3 regions of the Rhizobium sp. BR 317 genome follow, and region 3 is predicted to be linked to each of the others. Evidence: riboswitches for the same ligand, from Rfam matches in the RefSeq annotation. Region 3 holds a riboswitch; each other region holds the start of a gene.

Region 1 (5,910 bases), on a different contig from region 3:
GCCAGGATGACGCGCGGAAAACGGACGTCCCAAACGATGCTTTCCTGTCCGCCTGACCAGGTGACGGGAAACAACCCGGCATGCAGCTTGTTGCCGACGATCGACCATACGGTCGCAAACGGGATCGGCGCCGCGCCAAACGAGACGCCGGCCGTGATCGACATGGCGAAGAAAGCAGCAAGGAGCAGGATCATAATGGGAAGGCCGAGGCGCATGCGAAAATCCAGGAAGCGATCCGTCCAGTAATCGACTGGACGGATCGGCATTGTCGTTGGTTACATCGCCTCGGGATGGAATGCCTTCGCCAGCGCGGCGATGGCTTCGATGTTGCGCGGTCCCGGCGTGGCCTCCACATAGGGCAGCACGACGAAACGGTCGTTCTTCACCGCATCGATATTCTTGAAGGCCGGATTGTTCTTCAGAAATGCGATCTTCTGGGCTGCGGTGACCTGGCCATAATCGACGATGACGATGACTTCGGGGTTCTTCTCGATCACCGGCTCCCAGGAGACCTCCGTCCAGCTCTTTTCGACATCGTCCATGACATTGCTGCCGCCAGCCGCTTCGATCATTGCCGTCGGGATGCCGTAGCGGCCCGAGGTGAAGGGCTTTTCCTCGCCGGAATCATAGACGAAGACGCGGGTCGGCTTGTCGACATGACTGATTTTCGACCGGATATCGCTAAGCTGCTTGCGATAGCTGGCAACCAAGGCCTCGGCCCTATCCTCGACGCGGAAAATCTTGCCGAGATTCAGCAGGTCGACGAACATGTCGTCCATCGTCGGCTTGTTCTTCTGCATGACGAAAATGCAGGATTCGGTGAGCTCATAGACCTTGATGCCGAAGGGCGCCATGGTCTCGGGTGTCACCTCACCGCCCACTTTCATGCCATAGTTCCAGCCGGCGAAATAAAAGTCGGCATTGGCTCCGAGCAACACTTCCTTGGTCGGATATTTCGGCGATAGCTCCGGCATTTCCTGAATGCCGTCCCTGAGCTTCTCATCCAGCGTCTTCCAGCCGGAAACGCCAGTATATCCGACCATACGATCCCTGAGCTTCAGAGCCAGCATCATCTCCGTAAGATTGACGTCGTTCGAAACGGCGCGCGCCGGCGCCTTGTCGAAGGTGACATCGCGATTGCAGCTACGCACGGTGACGGGCTCAGCCAGAGCAGCGCCGGCAAAGAGTGTGCCGAGTAGCAAGCCGGTGGCGGACAAGGACATGCGGAAAGACATAAACGGCTCCAAATTATCGAAGAGAAAAACTAAAACGATGGGATGCGTCGCCCGCGACCTGACGGCTCGCTTCGACACGGAATGCGGATGAGATGCGCTCGGCGGTCAGAACTTCGGCAGGCAAGCCGTGACCGCTCAGACGGCCGGAATCGAGCACAGCAACATGCGTCGCGAAATCGGCGGCGAGATTGATGTCGTGCAGAGTGGTGATGATCGTCAGGCCAAGGCCTTTCAACAGCGCCAATATTTCGAGCTGATGGCGGATATCGAGATGATTGGTCGGCTCGTCGAGAATGATCAGCTCCGGCTCCTGCGCCAGCGCGCGGGCAATCAATACCCGCTGTTTCTCGCCACCCGAAAGCGACGCGAATTGCCGGAGCGCCAGATGCTTGAGGTCCAGGCGGAGAAGCGCCGCCGCCGTTGCCGCATGATTCTCTTCGCTCCAACGCGCCATGCCTTTGCGATGGGGAATGCGGCCCATCATCACCACGTCACGAACGCTGAAGGGAAAATCACCCGGCGTCTCCTGCAGGACGACGGCGATACGCCGCGCCGCTTCGCGCGGGCCGATCGACCAGAGATCGGTGCCGTCGAGGCGCACCAGACCCTGTTGCGGCCGGATACCACGATAGAGGCAGCGCAGCAGGGTCGATTTGCCCGCCCCGTTCGGACCGATAATCGCCAGCCGATCTCCGGTTTTCACGGACAGGCTGATGTCCCGGATGATTGGCTTTCCCCTATACGGGCCCCAGGTGACGCCGTCAGCTTCCAATCGCAAGCATTTTTCCAGCATGACCCGCTCCTATTGCAAAAGCGTCGCGTGACGCTCGGCTGAAAGGATGGCTGCCGGAATGCGCGCCAATGTCTTGCCGCCCAACATTTTCGGGCGATCGCCTTCCCGTGTCAGGCCATCGGGCCGATCGCGATAAAGCTCCGCGAAGGAGACGAGCGCGCCGATATCGGCCTCGCCCGAGATGTCACCGAAGAGGTAGGTCGCCTTTGCCGACGTCTGGAAGGCGACGGTGCATGGCCGGTCGCAGCCAGCCATGCAGACACTGCCCTCCAGACTGAAATCGTCGGAAAGTGTCGCACCGGCCTCGGCAATAGCCGCCTGCAAATGTTTCAGCAGATCGAGACCGGGATGGCATGGCGCGCCGACGTGGCGGCAACTCGTGCACACGGTGATCCGATGCGTCTGCTCTTTCGCTTTGTCCATGAAAAGCCTCCCGGAGATTTCGCCGGAGGCAAAGTCAAGATAGGGCTTGCGGACGCGAATGCGCCCCCGCCCAACCACTGAATTTCCATCGGAACACCCCGTCCGTTGCGGTTGACGTTATCGATGGCAGGTCTCCTGGCTCACGGGTKACAGCCCATTCGCACCTTCCCGGCATGAAGCCAGTGGTATATCGCGAACGCGCTCTCCGCTTACAGTTGCGGGGGCAGCCACGGTTTTGGCCCCTGATGGGTAATCCGCACCGTGTTCCCTTTTCAGCCGCCCTCCGGATGATTCCGGCGGCAGCACCATCGGCGTCGTTCATCTCACAGAAAATCGAAACGAGCAATGGCGATATGATCAATGTCTGCACTACCCTAAGTCCCGGCTGCATGATCGAAGTAATTTCGTTATGTTATTACGTTACTAATTTCAACAACAAAAATCAGATGCGGCGACGGGTTCCAAAGCTCTTATTCATTGGAGGCTATGGCGAACGTGGACGCTATCTCGCCCCGAGCTTATTGAAGGGCCGGCAAGATCAATCCTGGTCACACAGCCTTGCACTGCGGATAGAACCGCGCAGCCACCCCATCCGCAGCCGCATAGGCCTGCGTGACGATCTCGGGCACGAGATCGATATCCGGCAAGCTCCCGAGTCCCAGCGGGCCGATGGCAAAAAGCCCCTCGGTCGCTTGTCCATCCACGGAAAGCGCACCCGTCGCTTCGACAGCCAGACCGAGACCAAGTTCGTCCGGTGTGGCGAGGCCCGCCTCGATCAGGCTCCACATTAATGGCGTGTCGAGATCAGGCTCCTGGCAGCGGCAATCGATCACCTCGTCAGCATAGATCTGTTCCACGCCTTGCTGACCCGCGGGCTTCAGCATCAATCCGGTCGGCGTGCGCCGGAGGAACTGCCCGCGGCGCGACAGCGTATTGCCCTCCGCCAGCTCTTGCTTCAGCCGGACATAGAGAGCCTCCGGCAGGCGGTTACGGTGGCTATCGTAAAGAGCGCGCAGATGGCGATTGAATTGCTGCTTCTGTCCCGCAGGCAGCGAACGCCAGAGCGAGCGCGCATGTTTGCGCAGGCCGTTCATGACGGATTGCCAGCTTTGCCCGTTCGCCTCGGCGTTCTCGCAAGCCCGCCGGATGAAACGCACGATGTCGCTGAGACTGCCGGGCATGGCTTCTGCGGGAAAGACCGGATCGGCATTGCTGCGGGTGTGGCTCTGCGGCAGGAAGCCATGTCTCGAAACGATGGTGATCTGGCCGTCGTAGCCGTTGTCGCGCATCTGCAACAGCCGGTCGACGACGCGCAGACCGCTGCCGAGCAATACCGTATGCGGGCGTGACACCAGGCGGCGCGCGCGGACCGTCGTCGGCGTCGCCACGGGTTCACCGCTCTGCGGCTCATGATCGGCAATGCCGTAACCGGTCGCCAGGATCACCGTATCGAACGGTGGATTGGCAGCGCCGGCGCTCTCGACCATAAAGCGGTCACCATGGCTGCGGCAAAGGCCGGTCACCGTCTCGCCGCTGACTTGCACGGTTATATCCCGCCGCGACGACAGCGCCTCGGAAAAGCGCTGGTAGACATAGTCGCTGAAAATGCTCTTGGGGACGAATATCTGCAAAAACCCTGGTATTGCAGCCGGCACGGCACTGCGGAACGTCGCATTGCTACAGAGCCAATCGTTGAAATCATCGGGATCGCCAGCAGAAACCGAGAGATCGCGGACACGGCTGTTCAGGATTTCGCTGCTATGGCCGGACGCCAGAGCCTGACCGCCGCTGACGCTGGAATTGGGATCGAAAAGCTGCAGATGAAACGGCGTCCGCACCGTTTTCATCAAGGCAATTGCCATCATCATACCGGAAAAGCCGCGGCCGATGACGGCGATACGCGGTATTGCATAGGCTTGTGCCGAGGCGTTGGCCCTGGCGGAAAAAAGTCCCTGAACCGTCATATCAACTCCTGGGGCAAAGAGGTGGTCGATCATGCTTTTCTAAGGGCATACTGATACTTTGCCTGTGAACCGCACACAGCGCGCGGCCACCGAACGCTTGGCCGCTAGAGCGCCGCGCATCCGTAAACGCACAATGGCCGCTCTGGTTCTTTTGAACCCAGGGCGTCTGAAAACGAGAGGCTCTGGGCGGGTTCCCACGCAACCAGGAACCAATTTCACTTCGTCAACCTTCACATATCGAGCCTTTCGGCGGCCCGACGAGGTAATTGTTGCTATTGTCTACTTATTTAGTCGTATATGAAAGCGCGAAAATGCGCCGGTAGCAAGCGCTTTCTTGCGACCGACGTCTTTGAAGGTGGATCACATTTACGACATGGCCTCGCACAAGACGCTGTGCACCTGTGGTTTCGCCGACCTGGCCCGCTGATCCCAGACCCTTTTGGTGAACGCGGAAAATAGCTGATAGCCCTGCTGCCAGCGGCGGCTGCACTGAGCCGCCCGCTTACAATTTCTCCATTCGATGCCTATTATGGCGGGTAGCGAAATCTGGATAAGCAAAGAAAAACCATTGTAGAGTAGATCTATAGAAATTACGATCATACCGCTTTCGCACCGCTAAGTCACTGATATGCCAACCCTGATGGGGTCATGAATGGGAACTGTTTCACAGTTGCACGAGCGGGTCAGGCCGCTCGCACACCGCATTCAAAGCGATGAGGAAGCGCTGGAGATCGCGCGATCGCTGGCCGCCCGGTTCTCTCAGCAGGCAAGCGACCGCGACATCAACCGCGTATTGCCCTACGAAGAACTGGAGGCCCTGTCGCAATCCGGCCTGCTCGGCATCACCACTCCGTCCGAACATGACGGCCTCGATATCTCCAACTCAGTTCTTGCCGAAATCATCGCTATCCTGGCCGAAGCCGATCCTTCGATCGCACAAATTCCGCAAAACCATTTCTACATTCTGGAAGCGCTGCGCATCGACGGCAGCGAAGAGCAGAAGAACTTCTTCTTCTCCAGGGCGCTGGCCGGTGACCGTTTCGGCAATGCATTCTCCGAACTCGGCACGGCAACGGCCGGTCAATACAATACGCGCTTGACATCGGACGGACTTGGCTTTCGCGTCAACGGCCGCAAATTCTATTCCACCGGCGTGCTTTTTGCCGACTGGATCGCCATTTTTGCGCTGAATGCGCAGGACGACCTCACAATGTCACTCGTTCCGCGCGGCACCGAAGGCATCCAGATCATCGACGACTGGGACGGTTTCGGCCAGCGCACATCCGGCAGCGGCACGACCATCCTGCACAATGTCTATGTCAACGCGGACGCTGTCGTCCTGCATCACAAAGGCTTCGAGCGGGCAACGACCATCGGTTCGGTTGGCCAAATCATCCATGCCGGCATCGATCTCGGCATCGCCCGGGCCGCCTTCGCCGAGACCGTGGAGTTTGTGAAAACGCATGCCCGTCCCTGGACGGACAGCGGCGTCGAG
Region 2 (5,910 bases), on a different contig from region 3:
CCCAGGGTGACATTCGTCGACAGGTTGAGATGCAGTGCACCGTGGCCGGCCGACAGAACCTGCGGCGAGATCAGCGCCAACAGGCCGACGACGAGGCCGCCGAGCGCAGGGCGAAAGGGCGGTGCAATCGAACTCTTGCGCGCAAACTCTTCGACCCAGGCGACGCCCTGCATGATCAGGATGCCTATGCCGGCGCAGAACGCACCGAGCAGGACAGCCGGAAGATAGTCGGCGGGGACGATCGCGCCGAAATGATCGATGTCGATGGCGAAGTCGTCACCGGCGAGCAGTCTTGCGATCATGGTCGAGATCAGCGCTGAGACGACGACGGGCGTCAGCGTGAGGATGGAATAGCTGCCGATGATCAGCTCGAAGGCGTAGAAGGCGCCGGTCAGCGGCGCATTGAACGCGGCTGCGATGGCGCCGGCAGCGCCGCAGCCGACGAGCATGCGCAGGTCCGCGCGGCGCATCTGCATCTTATAGCCGAATTTCGACGCAATGCCGGCGGCAAGCTGTGTGTAACCTGCTTCAAGCCCGACCGAGGCGCCGAATCCGTTCGAGATGAGATTCTGCACCGCGACGAGGATACTGTCGGTGAGCGACATGCGGCCGCCATGCAGCGCATTGGCTTCAATCGGGTCGACCATCGGCTTCTTGCGCGTGCGCGACAATAGATAGAGCAGAGCGCCGAGGATAATGCCGCCGGCTATGGGGGCGATCAGCAGCACCGACTTGTCGGGTATCGCGACCGCTGCAGAACTGAGGCGCTCGTAATCGGTTATGCCGTAGATGGCGCTGTGAAGCTTGCGTGAGATGAAGCTCATCCCTATCACGGCGCAACCGGAGGCTATTCCCGCCAGCGCGCCGGCGAAAACGAGCCCCAATTCGCCACGACGCAGCAATGCCCTGAAGCGACCGAGATCGAATAGAGCCGAGATGACGCCGAAGCGGCGCGGTTGGAATTTCTGCAACATGGGGAACAGACGACAGTTTTGTGCTCAAAGCTATGTGCTTGGCTTCTATAAACTCCTAACATCAAAGAAATACGGCAAAAAGAGCATCGCAGGCTGCGACTTTTAGGCAATATTTCGCCATTGGAACAGCCGATGTCGTGCCGACCAGCCTTGATTGACTTGCCGGGGCCGAAAGCCTAATCATTACGGGCATAACGAATGGTTCCCGAGCGGCAATCTGCCGCATGGGATGAAAAGGGAATGTGAAGGAGCGGACCCAACTCGGGCGCTCTCATCATAGCCGACCCCGCGACTGTAGAGCGGTCAGGGTCTTTCATCCGGTTCTTGGTGGTATTTCGCTGATGGTCCGCATGGTGCGGACAGGTGAAAGCAGCTTTGAGCCGGAAAAGCCACTGGCGTGGCATCATGATCAACCAGGGCTGGACGCCTCTAAATCTACGAATCGTCCGCTTTTTCATGATGTTTGCCGGGAAGGCGAGAAAGATCCGCTGGTGCAGGATCGGGGGCGACCGGTTTCGGTCCGCCCTCGCTGTGCCTCATCCGCGAGCCAGGAGACCTGCCATACGTGCCGGGCGCAAGGCCCAACCTAGGGACGGATGTCTCGGCTGCCAGCACGGAGGTTGTCATGGCGCGAAATGAGTTCTCGGCGCGCAGGCGCCCGCTTTTCGGTTCCAGCCGCGTCGCGCTGGCCACTGTTTTCCTGTTGGGACGGGGATAGGTCATGTCATCCCCATCGTCCCGCGTCGTCTTCGTTCTCGGCGGTGCACGCTCTGGCAAATCCCGATTCGCCGAATCGCTGGTCTCGGACACCGGTCTCGAACGTCACTATGTGGCGACAGGCCAGGCTTGGGACGATGAAATGCGCGACCGCATCGCTCAGCATCGCGCCGATCGCGGCGATCTCCTTTGGACGACGCATGAGGAGCCGTTCGATCTGACTGCCCGGCTGGCGGCGATCGATAGCGAGGGGCGCGCTGTTCTCGTTGATTGCCTGACGCTTTGGGTCACCAATCTGATGATGGCCGAGCGCAACATCCCGGCGGAATTTTCCGCTCTCACCGAATTCCTACCGGGCGCAAAGTCGCGTCTTGTCCTCGTTTCCAACGAGGTCGGGCTTGGCATCGTGCCTGAAAACCGTATGGCGCGCGAATTCCGCGATCATGCCGGCCGGTTGCACCAGATGATCGCGGCGGCGAGCGCCGAAGTCTATTTTATCGCGGCGGGGCTGCCGCTGAAAATGAAAGGTTGATCCGCATGAACCAGGAAAAAATTCCCGCCACCGTCATCACCGGTTTCCTTGGCGCCGGCAAAACGACGATGATCCGCAATCTTTTGCAGAACACCGGCGGGAAGAAGATCGCTTTGATTATCAACGAGTTCGGCGATCTCGGCGTTGACGGTGACGTGCTGAAGGGCTGCGGCGCGGAGAATTGCACCGAGGACGATATCATCGAGCTGACCAATGGCTGCATCTGCTGCACTGTGGCAGATGATTTTATCCCGACCATGACCAAGCTTTTGGAGCGCGAGGCGCGTCCTGACCATATCGTCATCGAGACTTCGGGTCTCGCTCTGCCGCAGCCGCTGGTCGCTGCCTTCAACTGGCCGGATATCCGCACCCAGGTCACTGTCGACGGCGTGATCACCGTGGTCGACAGTGCCGCCGTCGCCGCCGGCCGTTTCGCCGATGACCACGATGCGGTCGAAGCTCGCCGTGTCGAAGATGAAACGCTCKATCACGAAAGCCCGATCGAGGAGCTGTTCGAGGATCAATTGACCTGCGCCGATCTCATCGTCCTCAACAAGACCGACCTGATCGACGTCGCCGGCCTTGGCCGCGTCCGTACCGAAGTTGCCTCCCGCACCGCCCGCAAGCCGACGATCATCGAAGCGAAAAATGGTGAGGTTCCGGCCGCCATCCTCCTCGGTCTCGGCATCGGCACCGAAGGCGACATCGCCAACCGCAAATCGCATCACGAGCTGGAGCACGAGGACGGCGCGCCGCATGATCACGACGAATTCGACAGCTTCGTCGTCGACCTCGGCCCGATCGCCGATCCGGCTGCCTTTATCGAGAAGCTGAAGGGCGTGATTGCCGAACACGATGTCCTGCGCCTCAAGGGTTTCATTGATGTGCCCGGCAAGCCGATGCGCTTGCAGATTCAGGCCGTCGGCAGCCGCATCGACCACTATTTCGACCGGGCGTGGACGCCGGGCGAACAGCGCCAGACACGGCTTGTGGTGATTGGCCTGCATGAGATGGATGAAGGGATCGTGCGCGAGGCGATAGAAACGTTGGCCTAAGGCGAAGCCATGCATCTCCTCCTAGCTCAAAAAGGAACGATCAGCGACGGCGAGGAGGCGATTGATCTCGGTCAGTCGCCAGGCGATATCCTGTTTCTGTCGGCGGCCGATACCGAGCTTGCGGCGATAGCCGCGGCCTATGGGCAGGGGGGAGCCGCGCATTCCTTGCGGCTCGCAAGCCTGATGAGCCTCAAGCATCCCATGTCCGTCGACACCTATATCGAACGGACGGCGCGGCATGCGAAGCTGATCATCGTCCGGGCGCTTGGTGGTGCCAGCTATTTTCACTATGCGCTGGAGGCGCTGCATGCCAGCGCCGTTCGCAATGGCGCTTTCATCGCGGTTTTGCCGGGGGATTCGAAGCCTGATCCGGGGCTGACGCCATTTTCCAATGTTGCACTCGAGGATCTCAATGCGCTGTGGTCCTATCTAATCGAAGGCGGCGACGCCAATTCCCGTGATTTTCTCGGCTATTCCGGAGCGATGCTGTTGGGCGCCGAAAAACCGGCGCCCGCCGCTCCGTTGATGAAGGCGGGGATCTGGTGGCCGGGCAGGGGCGTGATCGGGATCGAGGAGTGGAGAAATGCCTCCACGGTGGTAGTCCCGGAGGGACTCGAACCTCCGACGGTCGCTGTTTCCTTCTACCGCGCTCTCGTTCAGAGCGGTGAAACCAAGCCGGTCGAAGCCATGATCGAGGCGCTGATCGCCGAGGGCATGCGGCCGCTGCCGGTGTTTGCCTATAGTCTCAAGGATCTCGTTTCAGTCGGCATTCTCGAAAGCGTTTTCGCCGAGTTGAAGCCGGCTGTCGTCATCAATACCACCGGTTTTGCCGTTTCGGCACCAGGGGCTGATCGCCAGCCGACCGTGTTGGAGGCGAGTGATGCGGTCGTGCTGCAGGCGATCTTTTCGGCTTCCTCCATGGAGGCTTGGGAAGCCTCGTCGCAGGGGCTTTCCGCGCGCGATCTCGGCATGAATGTCGCGCTGCCGGAGGTGGATGGGCGCGTGCTTGCCCGTGCCGTCTCCTTCAAGGCGGCGGCGCGTTATGATGAACGTGTCGAGGCCAATATTGTTGCCAGCGAGCCGGCAGCGGACCGCATGCGCTACACCGCCCGATTGGCGGCCAATTGGGCGCATCTGCGCAAAGCGCCGCCGCAAAATCGGCGCGTGGCGCTGGTCATGGCCAATTATCCGAACCGCGACGGACGGCTCGGCAACGGCGTCGGACTCGATACGCCGGCGGGTACGATGGAAGTGCTGAAAGCGATGCGGGCGGCGGGTTATCCGGCTGCCGATCTGCCTGCCGATGGCGACGCGCTGATGCAGCACCTGATGGATGGCCCGACCAATTCGGGTCATGATGGCAGGATCGTGCGCGAAAGGCTTTCCATAAGGGAATACAAGGATTTTCTCTCGTCTCTTCCCATTCAGATTCAGGAAGAGATAGCCGTCCGTTGGGGCGACCCGGGGAGCGATCCCTATGTTCGAGAGGGCGCCTTTGCGCTGCCCTTCACCCGCTTCGGCGACGTGCTGGTGGGCATCCAGCCCGCGCGCGGCTACAACATCGATCCGAAGGAAAGCTATCATTCGCCGGATCTCGTGCCGCCGCATGGCTATCTCGCTTTCTATGCATTCCTGCGTCAGTCCTTCGGCGCGCATGCCGTCATTCATATGGGCAAGCACGGCAATCTCGAATGGTTGCCGGGTAAGGCCCTGGCGCTGTCAGAGGCCTGCTATCCCGAAGCGATCCTCGGGCCGTTGCCGCATCTCTATCCCTTCATTGTCAACGACCCCGGCGAGGGCACGCAGGCCAAGCGCCGCACGAGTGCCGTGATTATCGACCACCTGACCCCGCCTTTGACCCGCGCCGAAAGTTACGGCCCGCTCAAGGATCTGGAAGCGCTGGTGGACGAATATTACGAGGCCTCCGGCGGCGATCCCCGACGCATCCGGTTGCTGCGCAAACAGATTCTCGATCTCGTCACCGATATCGGCCTCGATCAGGATGCCGGGATTGCCAAGGGCGAGGGTGAGGATGAGGCGCTCAAGAAACTCGACGCCTATCTCTGCGATCTCAAGGAAATGCAGATCCGGGACGGATTACACATCTTCGGCGTTTCGCCTTCCGGAAGGCTGCTGACGGATTTGACGGTGGCGCTGGCGCGCGTACCGCGGGGCTTGGGCGAGGGCGGCGATCAGAGCCTGCAGCGGGCAATCGCGCGGGATGCGTTCGGACAGCCCGTGTCGTTCGATCCTTTGGATTGCGATATGGCCGCGGCATGGACTGGCCACCGCCCCGATATCCTCGCCGACATTTCCGACGCTCCCTGGCGCACCCAGGGCGATACGGTCGAGCGCATCGAACTCCTGGCCGCGAGCTTTGTCGCCGGCGAAATTGCGTGTCCTCAAGACTGGCCGCAAACCCACGCCGTCCTCGCCGAAATCGAATCCCGCCTCAAGCCTTCGATACTTGCCTGTGGCGACGCCGAAATTGCTGCTCTTATGAAGGGCCTCGACGGCCGGTTCGTGTCGCCAGGTCCATCGGGTGCGCCGACGCGCGGCAGGCCGGATGTTTTGCCGACGGGTCGGAATTTCTATTCCGTCGACAGCCGCGCCGTCCCGACGCCGGCGGCCT
Region 3 (5,910 bases):
CTTCGACATGTCTAAAAGACCACACCTGCAGGATGCGGTGCCCTCAGGAAAGCGACTCAACAGATATCCATGGGCGACGCTCCATCTCACGCCTCGATCGACACATCGCCTGTTGGCTGTGAGCAGCAGGCCAGGATGTAGCCTTCTTCGATTTCTTCATCGAGAATGCCACCGTTGTGCCGCATATCGACCTCGCCCGAAACCTTCATGATGCGGCATGTGCCGCATAGGCCACCCTCGCAGGCAGCGCCGATGCGTACGCCGATGGCGCGGGCCGTCTGCAGGATCGTCTGGCCAGGCGGGCACTTGGCCTCCTTGCCGGCCATGGTAAAGGTGACGGTAGCAATCGCATCGGCATTGGTCTCGCCCGGGCCGGCGCGCACCGCGAGTTCCTCGGCTGCGGGTGCTGCCGCAGGCTGGAAGCTTTCCTCATGGTAACGGTCCATGTTGAAGCCGCAGACCTTCAACATGTCGCGTACGCCACGCATGAAGGGCTCGGGACCACAGCAAAATACCGTGCGCTCGCGGAAATCAGGGGTTAGCAACGAAAGACGCGCCGCATCGATGCGGCCGCGCAGCCCATGCCATCCGTCACGCGGATTGTGGTTTTTGACGATGAAACCGAGCGAAAGCTTCGGCATCTGCGCCGCGAGACATTCGAGTTCCGTCTTGAAGAGCAGGTCGTCCGGTGTGCGGGCGCATGAGATGAAGCCAACGTCCGCCTGCGGCGTACAGTCCGCCATCCAGCGGATCATCGACATCATCGGTGTGATGCCGGAGCCGCCCGAGATGAAGAGGTATTTTTCGCCCGGATGGCGCACGAATGAGAAGTCGCCAAGCGGCCCGAAAGCCTTCAGCTTTATCCCCGGTTTGAGGTTGTCGAACATCCAGCGCGTACCGATGCTCGTTGCCTGGGCCTTCACCGTCACGGAGACGGAAAAGGGTCGTGAGGGCGTCGACGACAGCGTATAGGTACGGAACACCGGCTCGTTTTCGGAAACGGGTAACTCCAGGGTTACGAACTGGCCTGGCAAATATCGGAACCAATTGTCCCGGTCGGAGCGGAACGTGAAGGTCATCACATCAGGTGTCTCCACCGTGGCGGCGATGCACTCCAGCAGGTCGTGGCGGTCATTCCACGGCTGCAGTTCGTCGAAGTGGCGAAATGTGCTGACAGTCGTCATGTCAGGCCACCTGCAACAGAGGCTTCGCCACGCCGTCGAGCCGATCGATCATGAAGTTGGAATACCATTCGACGAACTGCTTGACGCCATTTTCGTCTTCCGGCGAGTAGGGGCCGGGCTCGTAAGCGGGCGAGCGGATGCCGAAGGCATTTTCTTCAACAATCCGGCGGTCCTGGTCGTTTGTCTCGGTCCAGACATGCGTAAGCTCATCAAGACGATAGTCGACACCTTCGACGGCGTCCTTGTTGACGAGCCATTTGGTGGTGACCTGCGTCCGTTCCGGCCCGAGCGGCAGGACACGGAAGGTGACCGCGTGGTCTGCGAGTACGTGGTTCCACGTCGTCGGGTAGTGGAAGAGCAAGAGCGTGCCGATACCGCTTTCCAGCATGTCGTTGGCAAGCGGACGCTGAACGGCACGAGCACCGGACATGGTGTAGCTCTCGGCGTTCTGGATGAGCGGCATGCGCGCGGCACGGAATTGACCGGTCGGCGAGATGCGGAATTCGCTGGGAAGTCCTGCTGCTTCGCACTTTGCCCAATGCTCGGCGATAACCGGATCGTCCTTGGCACCCTGCACGCCCGTGGCACTTGGCGCCTCCGGATAGGTGCGGCAAAGTTCGGGGTGATTGGCGGCGCAGTGATAGCACTCGCGATTGTTTTCCCAGACGAGCTTCCAATTGCCTTTCTCGATGATCGTGCTTTCGAAAGCGACCTTCGTTTCGCCGAGACGGTGTCGGGCAAGGTAGGGCTCGACGGTATCGCGGAAGGGCGCGAAATCCGGCGCCTGATCGGCGAGGCAGATGAAGATGTATCCACCGACAGTCTCGCAGTGGATCGGCTTCAGACCATGTTGGTTCTTGTCGAAATCCTCCGCCATATGGCGGGCGAACAGCAGACTGCCGTCCAGCTCATAGGTCCATTGGTGATAGGGGCAAACAAGTTTCGCCGACGAGCCCTTGTCTTGCGCACAGACGCGCGAGCCGCGGTGACGACAGGAATTGTGCAGCGCGTGGATTGTACCCGCCCGGTCGCGAGTAAGAACGACAGAATAATCACCGACCTGCGCCGTGAAATAATTGCCGGCCTTCGGAATCTCGCAGTCATGACCAATGAACAGCCAATCGCGATACCAGATGGTCTCCAAATCGAGCTTGTAATAATCGGGATCGGTGTAAAAGGCCTGCTCCAGGCTGTAACCGTGGCGGCGGTTCTTAAGCTTGCGGAGCACGTCGCTGGCAATATCCATTCTCTTGATCCCCTAAGGGACTGTTGGATGGAATCGTCGGCATCGATATCGCAAAGCGGTACCGCCCGCCTGATCGCCATCGCAATCAGTCGTGTTGTTTTCGTCTCGAACTGGTTTCCGGGCTTCAGAACTGTCCGTTCGGACTTCGACATACTTTCCCAGGCAAAAAGCCAGTGGAATCATATCGGTTATTCGCTCTGCTACCGTTGCGGGGGCGGCGGCGACGGTCGCCGGCTTTCCAATTATCCGCATCACCAATTCGATGCCGCACCCGAGAACAGCGTGAACATAACGTATCGCTTAGCGCGCCCAAGCATGCATCGCGACATTTGTGTCGCAGATTGAATATGGCGCATATATTTAAAAAGACCCGCCCAAATGGTCGCGGTTTTCAGGCGCAGCCCGTCGGCTGCGCAAAAGGCGCCAATGGTACGGTCAGGATGGTTGGCAAGCTGGATTTCTTTGGAAAAGGGCCGGTTATTCTTCCGATATTCAAACAGTCGGAATTGGTCGTGTCTCGGCCAATGGGGTATGGGCTACCCAGGTGGCACAGGCGAATCGACGATCCGCCTGTGCCGAGATTTCATCGTCAGTGCGAATTGACCATCGCCGTCGCCAGTTGGCGGAAATTCACGACGCCAAGCGGTTGACCCGTTGGTGCGACGACGTGGACCTCCCCGTCGGGTGACGAGCACAACAAGCGCACCGCTTCTTCAACGGTAGTACCTGCTGCGATCGTCGGCCCGCCAGTCAGGGCTGCGGATGGCAGCGGCATCATGATAGCCTCGACCTGAACGACACGCCCTCGGTTCACCTCTTTCACGAAATTGGCGACGTACTCGTCGGCCGGCCGCAGGACGATATCCTGGCTGGTGCCCTGCTGGATGACTTCGCCATCGCGCAGGATCGCGATCTGATCTCCGAGACGAAGCGCCTCGTCGAGGTCATGAGTAATGAAGACGATGGTTTTCTTGATCTCCTTCTGCAGATCCAGAAGAACCGTCTGCATGTCCATGCGGATCAGCGGATCAAGAGCCGAATAGGCCTCGTCCATCAACAGGACCGGCGCGTCGTTGGAAAGCGCTCGGGCGAGGCCAACACGTTGTTGCATGCCGCCCGAAAGCTGGTTGGGATACTTTTTCTCGAATCCCTTCAAGCCGACGCGCTCCAGCCAATTCATGGCAATGGCGACGCTTTTTGCCCGGTCCATGCCCTGCACTTCGAGGCCGTAAACGGTGTTGTCGAGCACGTTGCGATGAGGAAGGAGCGCGAACTTCTGGAACACCATCGCGGTCTGATGCCTGCGGAATTGGCGAAGCTTATCCTCATTCATCTTCACGATGTCGACGCCGTCGACCAGCATTTCACCGGCCGTGGGGTCGATGAGGCGGTTGATATGCCGGATCAAGGTGGACTTGCCGGAACCGGAAAGCCCCATGATCACCTGGATGCAGCCCGAAGGAATTTCGAGATTGATGTCCTTCAGCCCCAGGACGTGGCCGTGCTTCTCGTTGAGCTCCGTCTTGGACAGGCCGTTCTGAACGGCCTGGATGTGGGCCTTGGGATTGGGTCCAAAGATCTTATAGAGATTGCGGACCTTGATCCCGCCGAAATGATGATCAGCCATGGACGGTCTCCCGGTGTTTCTGAATTCTCTTGCCATAGGCCTGGCTCACACGGTCGAAGATGATGGCAATGCCGACGATCGCGAGGCCGTTGAAAATACCGAGCGTGAAGTACTGGTTGGCAATCGCCTTCAGAACCGGCTGGCCAAGTCCTTGCACGCCGATCATCGAGGCAATGACGACCATCGCCAACGCCATCATGATGGTCTGGTTGATACCGGCCATGATGGTGGGAAGGGCGAGCGGCAGTTGCACCTTGAAAAGCTTCTGCCAATTGGACGATCCAAAAGCGTCGGCGGCCTCGAGCACGTCCTTGTCGACAAGGCGGATGCCGAGATCGGTTAGCCTGATCATCGGGGGAATGGCGTAGATGACGACGGCGATGAGCCCCGGCACCTTGCCGATCCCGAGCAGCATGACGACCGGGATAAGATAGACGAAGCTCGGCATCGTCTGCATGACGTCGAGGATGGGGTTGACCACCCTTTGGATGCGATCGGAGCGGGACATGATGATGCCCATCGGAATGCCGATGGCGATCGACAGCAAGGTGCAGACGAAGATCATGGAGACCGTCCGCATGGTGTCGTCCCACATATCGAAATAGCCGATCAGCAGGAGTGTCACGAGACAGCCAACGACGATTTTCATGCTTCGGCTCGCCGCCCAGGCGATCACGAGAATGATCAGGGTGATGATCGGCCATGGCGTCTGCGTCATGAAACGATCGGCGGCGATCAAAAAGTGCTGCAGCGGAGAAAAAAAGCTTTCGATCGCGTCGCCATAGCCGCGGGTGAATGTTCGAAACGCTTCGTCAATACCCTTCTTCAGGCTGGCGAGTGTTTCATCGTTCATGTGTGGGAATTTATAAAACCATTCCATTCGGTTCCCCTTTTTAAAAAAGAAGCCGTGGCAAGTCTTTTTGATTTTATCGGCAGCTAGGAAGCGGTGCGCTTTTGCGCACCGCAAGATTTTACCATTACAACGAAGCTTCGATTTTCTTCGCCGCTTCCGGCGAAACCCACTTCGTCCAGATGTCCTTGTTTTCCTTGAGGAAGTGCTTGGCGCCGTCTTCGCCCGTTGCCTGATTGTCGGTCATCCAAGCCATGAGCTTGTTGACCGTGTCGTTGCTCCAGGAACGCTTCTTAAGGTATCCGAGGACGTCAGGGCCTGCCTTTTCCGAAAAAGACTTGGCTACAAGCGTCACAACGTGGTCGACCGGCCATGCGTTCGGCTTCGGATTGGGGCAGTCCGCAACGGTGTTGCAGCGCTTCCATTCGGCCGCGTCAGCGGGTACGCCAGCCTCAAGCTTGACCATCGCGTATTTGCCGAGCAAGGCGGTTGGCGCCCAATAGTAGCCGACCCAGCCTTCCTTGCGCTCGTAGGCCTTGGCGATCGAGCCGTCCAGGCCGGCAGCCGAGCCAGTATCGACCAGCGTGAAGCCAGCCTTCTGAGCATCAAAGGCCTTGTAGAGTTGCGAGGTCACGACCGTGCCGCCCCAGCCCTGCGGACCGTTGACAATGGCACCCTTCTTGGAATCTTCCGGATCGGGGAAGAGTTCCGGATGCTTCAGCATGTCCGGGATCGTCTTGATGTCCGGATGAGCGTCGGCGATGTATTTCGGAATCCACCAGCCTTGAACGCCGCCATCGGGCAGGGACGTGCCGGCGATAACCAGCTTACCTTCTTCCGTGCCCTTCTTGACGACATCCGGAAGAAGATCGATCCAGGCTTCTGGCGCGATGTCCGGCTGGCCTTTTTCAGCCATGGAGGTGATGGTCGGAACGGTGTCACCGACGGTGATCTCGGCGCTGCAACCGTAGCCTTCGTTGAGAATGATCTTGTCGAGGTTCGA

The links. A riboswitch is a leader RNA that binds a small molecule or an ion and turns the genes downstream of it on or off. The one in region 3 is predicted to bind cobalamin.
Region 1: another riboswitch for cobalamin. It lies ahead of QD357_RS03525 (DUF1636 family protein); the one in region 3 lies ahead of QD357_RS19240 (aromatic ring-hydroxylating oxygenase subunit alpha).
Region 2: another riboswitch for cobalamin. It lies ahead of cobU (bifunctional adenosylcobinamide kinase/adenosylcobinamide-phosphate guanylyltransferase); the one in region 3 lies ahead of QD357_RS19240 (aromatic ring-hydroxylating oxygenase subunit alpha).

What each region holds. Positions count from the first base shown of each region.
Region 1 covers NZ_JARWLB010000002.1:194,293-200,202, forward strand. The annotation lists gene QD357_RS03510 (FecCD family ABC transporter permease) at 1-215, opposite strand, end outside; gene QD357_RS03515 (ABC transporter substrate-binding protein) at 276-1,235, opposite strand; gene QD357_RS03520 (ABC transporter ATP-binding protein) at 1,249-2,028, opposite strand; gene QD357_RS03525 (DUF1636 family protein) at 2,038-2,451, opposite strand; cobalamin riboswitch at 2,559-2,776, opposite strand; gene QD357_RS03530 (FAD/NAD(P)-binding protein) at 3,000-4,415, opposite strand; gene QD357_RS03535 (SfnB family sulfur acquisition oxidoreductase) at 5,068-5,910, shown strand, end outside.
Region 2 covers NZ_JARWLB010000002.1:154,445-160,354, reverse strand. The annotation lists gene QD357_RS03355 (chloride channel protein) at 1-974, opposite strand, end outside; cobalamin riboswitch at 1,157-1,553, shown strand; gene cobU (bifunctional adenosylcobinamide kinase/adenosylcobinamide-phosphate guanylyltransferase) at 1,696-2,223, shown strand; gene cobW (cobalamin biosynthesis protein CobW) at 2,229-3,278, shown strand; gene cobN (cobaltochelatase subunit CobN) at 3,288-5,910, shown strand, end outside.
Region 3 covers NZ_JARWLB010000012.1:4,109-10,018, reverse strand. The annotation lists gene QD357_RS19245 (2Fe-2S iron-sulfur cluster-binding protein) at 87-1,184, opposite strand; gene QD357_RS19240 (aromatic ring-hydroxylating oxygenase subunit alpha) at 1,186-2,430, opposite strand; cobalamin riboswitch at 2,521-2,720, opposite strand; gene QD357_RS19235 (quaternary amine ABC transporter ATP-binding protein) at 3,020-4,057, opposite strand; gene QD357_RS19230 (ABC transporter permease) at 4,050-4,937, opposite strand; gene QD357_RS19225 (ABC transporter substrate-binding protein) at 5,035-5,910, opposite strand, start outside.